4 regions of the Metabacillus sp. KH_069 genome follow, and region 3 is predicted to be linked to each of the others. Evidence: riboswitches for the same ligand, from Rfam matches in the RefSeq annotation. Region 3 holds a riboswitch; each other region holds the start of a gene.
What was found. Region 3 has a riboswitch for S-adenosylmethionine ahead of mtnK (S-methyl-5-thioribose kinase). Riboswitches for the same ligand answer to the same signal wherever they lie in the genome.

Region 1 (2,201 bases), 340 kb from region 3:
TCAAAAAGTCGTAGTCGTTGAGGATTTAATCTCAACAGGAGGAAGCGTTATTACGGCTGTTCAGGCTCTGCGAGAGGCAGGATGTGAAGTAATTGGAGTGGTCTCCATCTTCACATATGAATTGCAAAAAGGCGCAGAAATGCTTGCAGAAGCAGGCATTCATACTGTATCTCTTACCGATTATTCTTCATTGATTGATGTAGCTTTGAATAAAGGATCCATTGAAAAAGAAGATCTGGAAAAGCTGAAAAAATGGCGTGAAAACCCGGCAAATGAAGCATGGATGACTGTTTAAATAGGCAAAAAGAGGCTGGGACAAAAGGTTTTCAGGCAAAGAATAATCCGAACTATTATGTGAAATTCCAACTTGAATTTCGTTTTAGTTCGGATTTTTTTCTATTGTTGCTGCAGTACTAAATGTTAGAAACCTTAGGAGGATAGCAGCGGAAGGAACTTGACTCCTGCGGGATATAGAGCAAAATGGGAGACCCCACAGGCAACACCGAGAGGCTCTCATGCTCCCCGCGGAAAGCAAGTTCCTCTCGCTGCAAGGAACGGACTATATTTAACATTAGAAACAACAATTTATGCGAAAATAGCCCTTTCTTTTAATAATTTTCGCACTATTCAATGTTCGGCTTTAGTTTCAGGAGATAATCGTTACGTCCCAGTCTCTTTTTTATATCCAAATCAAAATCGAAACTAGAATCGAAACAAGGCTTAGAAGCAGATAACCAGTTCGGAACATTTTTATCTGCCATGCTTTTTTATCAAACCTTTTGCAAAACGAGAAGCTCGCATGGCCGAGCCAGCCAAATATCCAAAAAAGTCCGGATTGTTCACTTTTGATTTTTTGGAAAATAAGATGATCATCAAGAGATACAATGGCATAAGCTAATGAAAATCCGCCTATAACGAAAGCGAATAGGGTCATAATGAATGGAATGAGAATTTGTTTCACCTCTACGATAGTAATTTTTTGACCATAAACTTTATTCACGATTCTCAATTTTAGAACTAAATTTCGCTGAAAAATAAAAAAAATTAATTCCGATCGAAAAACTAGGGTTGACACGGCGGCTAATTGTGATAAAATTTAGAAAAATATAATAAACTTATCCAGAGAGGCGAAGGGATCTGGCCCTGTGAAGCCCGGCAACCTGCGTTTGGCAAGGTGCTAAATCCAGCAAAATGTAAACCCATTTTGAAAGATAAGGTACATTACCTGAACAGTCTTTCAAGTTGGAAGGCTTTTTTACATTCTCAGATTGCGGTGCATTTCTCAGAAAAAAAGAGCGGATAAGAAATGAAATGGGGGACTGCAGTGGGAAAGGAAGAACAGCTTGAACTCGTCTTCGAAAGATTAAGGGAAATGCTGAAAACGATGAATTATGGTTCTGTCACATTGATTGTTCAGGACGGCAAAGTGATTCAGCTTGAGAAGAACGAAAAAGTAAGAATAAAATAATGTGCTGACTAGATAAACTGGAGGCATTTTAACATTGAACGGGTTCCGTCATTCTGTTAAAGTGTCTTTTTTTAACGGGACCTGGCTGATAGAGGGGAAGAATTCACATGCTTACGTATGAAAACTGGCAGGAGCCAGCGGCTGAGTTTGAAGTTGATGACACTTATAAAGGCGCATTAAACGTTTTAAAGTGGAGCTACAGTCATTACGGCAAAGAGATTGTTTATGCCTGCAGCTTTGGAATAGAAGGGATTGTGCTTGTTGATTTAATTTCGAAAGTAGAGCCGGATGCAACTATTGTTTTTCTGGATACGGACGTTCATTTTAAAGAAACATATGAAACAATCGACCGGGTGCGGGAAAAATATCCGAAGCTGAATATCGTGATGAAGAAGCCGGAACTCACATTAGAGGAACAGGCAGCGGAACATGGAGATAAACTTTGGGAAACCAACCCGAATAAATGCTGCCAAATCAGAAAGCTTCAGCCTCTGAACGAGACGTTATCTGAATCTGAAGCATGGATCTCGGGACTGCGCAGAGAGCAGTCAGAAACAAGGAAACATGTTCAATTTATTAACCGGGATGATAAATTTCAGTCGGTGAAAATTTGTCCGCTGATTCACTGGACATGGAAAGATGTATGGCGGTACGTGCACAAAAATGATTTGCCTTATAACCCTCTGCATGACAGGGGCTACCCGAGCATTGGCTGCTCTCACTGCACCGCACC
Region 2 (2,201 bases), 2.2 Mb from region 3:
GCTTTTGCTCCAAGAAACGTATCTAAAATAGCCTTTGTAAAAGGAATCAGCAGAATGATCAGAAGAATAAACGGAATGGATCTGAAAATATTCACGAATGCAGATATAATGATATTTACCGGTTTATTTTCCCAAATACCGCCTTTAGACGTTAAGAATAATAGCAGTCCGAGTATAATACCCAAGATAAAGGTTGCAGCTACAGAGAATCCTGTCATAAATAAGGTTTCACTAGTTGCTTCCCATACATTTTCCCATCTCACGTTCTCAAACATTCGCAATCACCTCCGCTTCTACTTCCTGACTGCGGATATATGCCATTGCCTTATCCAGTTGATCAGGTTCCCCGTCCATATGAATGAACAAGGTTCCATATGATCCGCTTTGAGTTTGAGATATTTTTCCCTGAAGGATATTTACTTCAATCGGATGATTTCGGATAAGATTCGTAATGAGCGGACTTTCTGTTGAATCTCCCACAAATGTTAATTGAATTACCATTCCGTACTTGTATTTCTCAAGAATTAATTCCATTGTTTCCTGCGTATCGTCCGGCTCTGTAATTTGTTTCACAAAGCGCTTCGTAATAGACTGCTGAGGTTTTTTGAATACATCAAGTACCTCACCCTGCTCAACAATCCGCCCGTTTTCCATCACCGCAACCCGGTGGCAGATTTTACGGATAACGTGCATTTCATGTGTAATCAGGACAATTGTTAAACCGAGCCTCTCGTTAATATCTACAAGCAGCTCGAGAATGGAATCTGTTGTTTGCGGGTCCAGTGCTGATGTAGCTTCATCACAAAGCAAAACCTTTGGATTATTCGCAAGAGCTCTGGCAATTCCGACACGCTGCTTTTGTCCTCCGCTCAGCTGTGATGGATAGGCATCTTCCCGTCCTTCAAGTCCTACAAGCTTAATCAGCTCTTCTACACGGTTTACCCGCTGCTCTTTCTTTACTCCGGCGATTTCTAATGGAAACGAAATATTTTCCCGGACTGTTCTTGACCAAAGGAGATTAAAATGCTGAAAGATCATGCTGATTTCGTGTCTTGCTTTTCTCAGCTCATCTCCGCGGATTTTATCAATCTTTCTCCCAGCTACTTGAATGGAACCGTCTGTGGGCTTTTCAAGTCCGTTAAGCAATCTGATCAATGAGCTTTTTCCAGCACCGCTATAACCGATAATTCCGAAAATTTCTCCTTGATTTATGTTCAAGTCAACCGAATCAACCGCGGTAACATTTCCGCTTTTAGATTGAAAGACTTTTTTGACATCCTTTAACGTAATCACGACTTCACCTTCTTCCAAAATTCAACTCACTATCATTTTGCACGAAATGGTATAGGTTCATGATGAGATAAGAAAAGCGCAAGCGCCCGTTTAGCTCCGACAGACAGATAAGGATCCGACAGAAAAGGCGCTTTTTGCCTTTACTGGCGGAGCCGTTCTGGCCGAGGAGTTGGGCGATGGAGCTAGACATCGAAGCGCAAAATTTTATACTTTCTTATCTCTAAACAAAAATGCCTTTCTGCATAAATGAGCAGAAAGGCATATCAATAGAAGAACCTTCCTCTCATCTTTCAAAGCATAAACATCAGCTTTGAGTGAATTGGCACCTTTTCAATAAAATTGACGGTTGCCGGGCTTCGCAGGGCACTTTCCCTCCACCTCTCTGGATAAGAGACTTACAATTTATTAAATTAATTAACGTTTAATTTCAGTGAGTTTGTACTACGAGTGTGATTTTATCATGTGTCAAAAGAAGGTGTCAATCCTAAAGTGTTTTATTAATTTGAAAAGACGGATGATTCAATTAATGATTTCACACCTGTTGCTTGTTCAATCGCTTGTTCCAGATCCTCTAAAAGGTCATCAATATGTTCAATTCCAACTGACAATCGGATTAAATCTTCTGTTACTCCTGATTTTTTCAATCCTTCTGCATCCAGCTGCTGATGTGTCGTGCTGGCAGGATGAATGATCAGGCTTTTGGCATCTCCGACATTGGCTACATGTGACCAAAGATTAACGGAATTAATGACCTTTGCACCTGCTGCACGGCCGCCTTCAATGCCGAACACGACTACTGCTCCTGCTCCTTTAGCCAAATATTTATCCGCAAGATTCTTATCAGGATGCTGTTCATCTTCCGGGTACAGGACCCATTTAACAGCAGGATGCTCATTCAAATATTCAAC
Region 3 (2,201 bases):
ACTGTGATTGATTGAAGTTTTTCATGTTTTACACCTTCTCAAAAAATTCTTGAAATTCTAGTGAAAAATCATATATTGTTAAAGTCAGCTTGTAAAGAAAAATTTTTAAGGCGGAGATGACGACTGATGAATCCAAAAGTGGCTTGCCTGCAAATAGACCTTGTATTCGGTAACCCAAAAGCAAATATTGAAACGGTAAAAAAAGAAATAGAAAAAATTGCAGCAGCTGAAAAACCGGACGTGATCGTTCTCCCTGAACTGTGGACGACCGGCTATGATCTTACCCGGCTTGAAGAGATTGCAGATCCAGACGGAACTAACACAATCGCTTTTGTAAGCAGTCTGGCTAAAACATATGAAGTCCATATTGTGGCTGGTTCTGTTGCGAAAAAAACGGAATCAGGCGTGACCAACACGATGTACATTTTTAATAGACATGGTGAGCTTATCCATGAATACAGCAAGCTTCATCTTTTTAAACTGATGGATGAGCACCTGTATTTAAACGGCGGAACTGAAAAAGGCCTGTTTCAACTTGACGGTTTGCAGAGTGCGGGCGTCATTTGCTATGACATCCGGTTCCCTGAATGGATCCGTGTTCACACAACACAAGGAGCGGAAATTCTTTATGTAGTGGCGGAATGGCCGCTCCAAAGACTTCATCACTGGAAATCAATGCTGATCAGCCGTGCGATTGAAAATCAGTGTTTTGTTGTAGCCTGCAACCGCTCAGGCAGTGATCCGAAAAATGAGTTCGCCGGCCATTCGATGATCATTGATCCGTGGGGAGAAATTTTAGCTGAGGCCGGGACAGAGCAAACCTCCATTACAGCAGTGCTCCAGATGGAGAAAGTAAAAGAAATCAGGAAACAAATTCCTATTTTCAAAGACAGACTTCCTCATTTTTACTCTTAAAAAAAGTATTGACAGTTTTTCATTTTACCTGTTAACATTCAGAGCAAGTGATAAATTCCAAATTATGCGAATACATTTTCATATCACGAAACGTTAATTTCATACTATCTCTTATCAAGAGTAGGCTGAGGGATTTGGCCCGATGACGCCCAGCAACCGACCGTAAAACCATTGTAAAATGGGGCGCAGTTTTTTATGCGCGGGGAGATTTCTCCCACAAGGCACGGTGCTAATTCCAACAGAAAGAATTTCTTTCTGGCAGATAAGAGGTGCGAAGCCTATGACTTCAAGCCTCTTTCACTGTGGAAGAGGCTTTTCTTATTGCCTGAAAAGCCTCTAACTATTAAATCTGGAGGGTTATAAACCATGTCAAACTATCGATCATCTGCTTATGAACCGTTAACTGAGAGTGCCGCTGTAGCTCTAGCCATCCGACTTGGATTGTTTGAAGAAAAAAGTGTCCTGACGTGCAGGGAAATTGGCGACGGCAACTTGAACCTTGTTTTTCACATAGTGAATCAAAATCAAAAAGGCATCATCATCAAACAGGCGCTTCCTTATGCGAAAGTAATTGGCGAAAGCTGGCCGCTTACTCTTGACCGCGCCAGAATTGAAAGCAGCGCCCTGCTGAAACAGGCAGAAGTGGCAAGTGCCTATGTGCCGAAGATTTATTACACGGATGAAACTCTGGCCATCACGGCAATGGAAGATCTCTCTCATCTGCAGATTGCAAGAGCCGGTTTGATTGCAGGCAAGGACTTCCCGCTTTTAGGAAGACACATCGGCGAGTTTTTAGGAAAAACATTATTCTACAATTCTGATTTCGCACTGAATCCGCAGGTAAAAAAACAGTTTGTCAAACAATTTTCGAACCCCGAGCTTTGCAAAATAACTGAAGATTTCGTCTTTACAGACCCGTTTTTCGACTATGAGTCAAACATCTTTGAAGAAGAGCTGCGACAGGATGCTGAAACCATTTGGAACGATGGTCAGCTAAAACTGGAAGTGGCTAAATTAAAACATAAATTTCTGACAGAAGCTGAAACGCTTGTTCACGGCGATCTTCACACAGGCAGTATTTTTGCAAGTGAAACAGAAACGAAGGTGATTGACCCTGAATTCGCCTACTATGGTCCGATTGGATTCGATCTTGGCCACTTCTTCGCAAACCTTTTAATGAATGCCATTTCAAGGGACGAAGAGAAACAGCAGGTTCTTCTGGATCATATCGAAACAGCCTGGACTGTTTTTGAAAAAGAATTTTCTGAAGCATGGAAGAATGACAG
Region 4 (2,201 bases), 1.9 Mb from region 3:
GTTTCGAATGTATCGATTGCGATTGATACTGGCTGTGCCACACCAATTGCATAAGCAAGCTGAACTTCACATTTATCAGCAAGGCCTGCTGCTACAATGTTCTTAGCTACATAGCGTGCTGCATAAGCTGCAGAACGGTCAACTTTTGTTGGATCTTTACCGGAGAATGCGCCGCCGCCGTGACGAGCATAGCCTCCGTAAGTATCAACGATGATTTTACGGCCTGTTAAGCCTGCATCGCCCTGTGGTCCGCCGATAACGAAACGGCCAGTCGGGTTGATGAAGTATTTCGTATCTTCATCAATTAATTCTTTTGGAACAACCGGGTTAATAACATGCTCTTTTACGTTGCGCTGAATTTGCTCTAATGAAATTTCAGGGTGGTGCTGAGTTGAAATAACAATTGTATCAATGCGAACTGGCTTGTCATTTTCATCATACTCAACTGTTACTTGAGTTTTACCATCCGGACGAAGGTACGGGAGAATTTCTTCTTTGCGTACTTCCGTTAAACGGCGTGAAAGTTTGTGAGCAAGCGAGATCGGAAGCGGCATTAATTCTTTCGTTTCGTTATTGGCAAAACCGAACATTAGTCCTTGGTCACCTGCACCAATCGCTTCAATCTGCTCATCTGTCATTTTTCCTTCACGTGCTTCAAGCGCCTGGTCAACACCCATCGCGATGTCTGCTGACTGCTCATCAATTGAAGTAAGGACTGCACATGTTTCTGCATCAAAACCATATTTTGCACGAGTGTAGCCAATTTCTTTAACCGTTTCGCGAACGATTTTTGGAATGTCTACATAAGTAGAAGTTGTAATTTCACCAGCAACCAGAACAAGACCTGTTGTAACAGATGTTTCACAAGCTACACGGGCATTTGCATCTTTTTCTAGGATTGCATCTAAAATCGAGTCAGAAATCTGGTCACAAATTTTATCAGGATGACCTTCAGTTACAGACTCTGAAGTAAACAGACGACGTTGTTTAGTCATTAAAGTTTTCCTCCTCAAAAGGTTAGATGATACGGAACTCATTCCCTTTCATATTTTGACCATTCGGCAAAATATTTCAGTTGGCATGTTTTAGGAGAATCCACGAGTACATTCAGGCAAAATATATTTATTCGAAATAAAAAATCCTTTCCCGCGAGGAAAGGTTATTTACTAAAATCGTAGCCTTTCGCTCTTATCGATCAAGGGCTTTCGCCTTGCATCAGGTTAGCACCTTTGCTCGCAAAAATTCATGAATGAATTTTAAAAATAAAGCAGGTTGCTGGGTTTCATTGGGCCTGTCCCTCCACCAGCTCGGGATAAGAGAATCCGTTCAAGGACATATAATATCGTATATTTCCTCCAGGTGTCAACAAAAAATGACAAGGTTTTCGGATAAGATTTTTCTGTTCCCTTTTGGTATGTTTCCACAAAATGCCGAAATAAAAACACTTCCTATTATATATGTATCATTTTCATCGAAAACGTTCTTTAAGCAGTTCCATTTCATCAATTTGTACGTAGAATAAGTTAAATAGTATAGACTATTTATTTTAATGTGTTATACTAATTAAGAAGAGTCACTTTAAGATATAGTTAAAAATAATAATAGAAATATAGGTAAAGGATGGGTATGGGATGAATTCAATCGAAATTACAAATGAGCTTGATGTATTACTTAAAGGGGAAAATGCATTTCATAACTTATCAGTTCCTGTTCTTGTTGAAAAAGTCTTAGAACGGGGTGAAGGAACATTAACTTCGACGGGAGCTGTCCGTGCAACAACGGGTACTTACACAGGACGTTCACCTAAAGATAAATTTATTGTAAATGAAAATTCAACAAATGACAAAATTGAGTGGGGAGCTGTTAATCAGCCTTTCTCAGAAACGGCATTTGAAAAGTTGTACTTAAAAGTTCTTTCATACTTAAAAGACCGCAATGAGCTCTTTGTTTTCAAAGGCTTTGCCGGCGCTGACGCAAAATACCGCCTGCCGATCCAGGTTGTAAATGAATTCGCATGGCACAACCTGTTTGCTCAGCAATTATTTATCCAGCCAGAGAGCGTGGATGAGCTGATTCAGCATGACAATCCGTTCACAATCGTTTCTGCTCCAAACTTTAAAGCAGATCCTGCTGTGGATGGAACAAATTCTGAAACATTTATCATCATTTCATTTGAGAAAAGAACCATTCTTATCGGCGGT

Region 1: another riboswitch for S-adenosylmethionine. It lies ahead of AC3ISE_RS09345 (YezD family protein); the one in region 3 lies ahead of mtnK (S-methyl-5-thioribose kinase).
Region 2: another riboswitch for S-adenosylmethionine. It lies ahead of AC3ISE_RS19170 (methionine ABC transporter ATP-binding protein); the one in region 3 lies ahead of mtnK (S-methyl-5-thioribose kinase).
Region 4: another riboswitch for S-adenosylmethionine. It lies ahead of metK (methionine adenosyltransferase); the one in region 3 lies ahead of mtnK (S-methyl-5-thioribose kinase).

Annotation. Positions count from the first base shown of each region.
Region 1 is NZ_CM174460.1:1,890,979-1,893,179, forward strand. Features, by position in the region: gene pyrE (orotate phosphoribosyltransferase) at 1-295, shown strand, start outside; SAM riboswitch class I at 1,113-1,218, shown strand; gene AC3ISE_RS09345 (YezD family protein) at 1,325-1,468, shown strand; gene AC3ISE_RS09350 (phosphoadenylyl-sulfate reductase) at 1,576-2,201, shown strand, end outside.
Region 2 is NZ_CM174460.1:3,799,442-3,801,642, forward strand. Features, by position in the region: gene AC3ISE_RS19165 (methionine ABC transporter permease) at 1-275, opposite strand, end outside; gene AC3ISE_RS19170 (methionine ABC transporter ATP-binding protein) at 268-1,293, opposite strand; SAM riboswitch class I at 1,574-1,686, opposite strand; gene AC3ISE_RS19175 (O-acetylhomoserine aminocarboxypropyltransferase/cysteine synthase family protein) at 1,791-2,201, opposite strand, start outside.
Region 3 is NZ_CM174460.1:1,549,232-1,551,432, reverse strand. Features, by position in the region: gene AC3ISE_RS07645 (pyridoxal phosphate-dependent aminotransferase) at 1-25, opposite strand, end outside; gene AC3ISE_RS07640 (carbon-nitrogen family hydrolase) at 127-915, shown strand; SAM riboswitch class I at 1,024-1,184, shown strand; gene mtnK (S-methyl-5-thioribose kinase) at 1,282-2,201, shown strand, end outside.
Region 4 is NZ_CM174460.1:3,487,574-3,489,774, forward strand. Features, by position in the region: gene metK (methionine adenosyltransferase) at 1-995, opposite strand, end outside; SAM riboswitch class I at 1,186-1,319, opposite strand; gene pckA (phosphoenolpyruvate carboxykinase (ATP)) at 1,632-2,201, shown strand, end outside.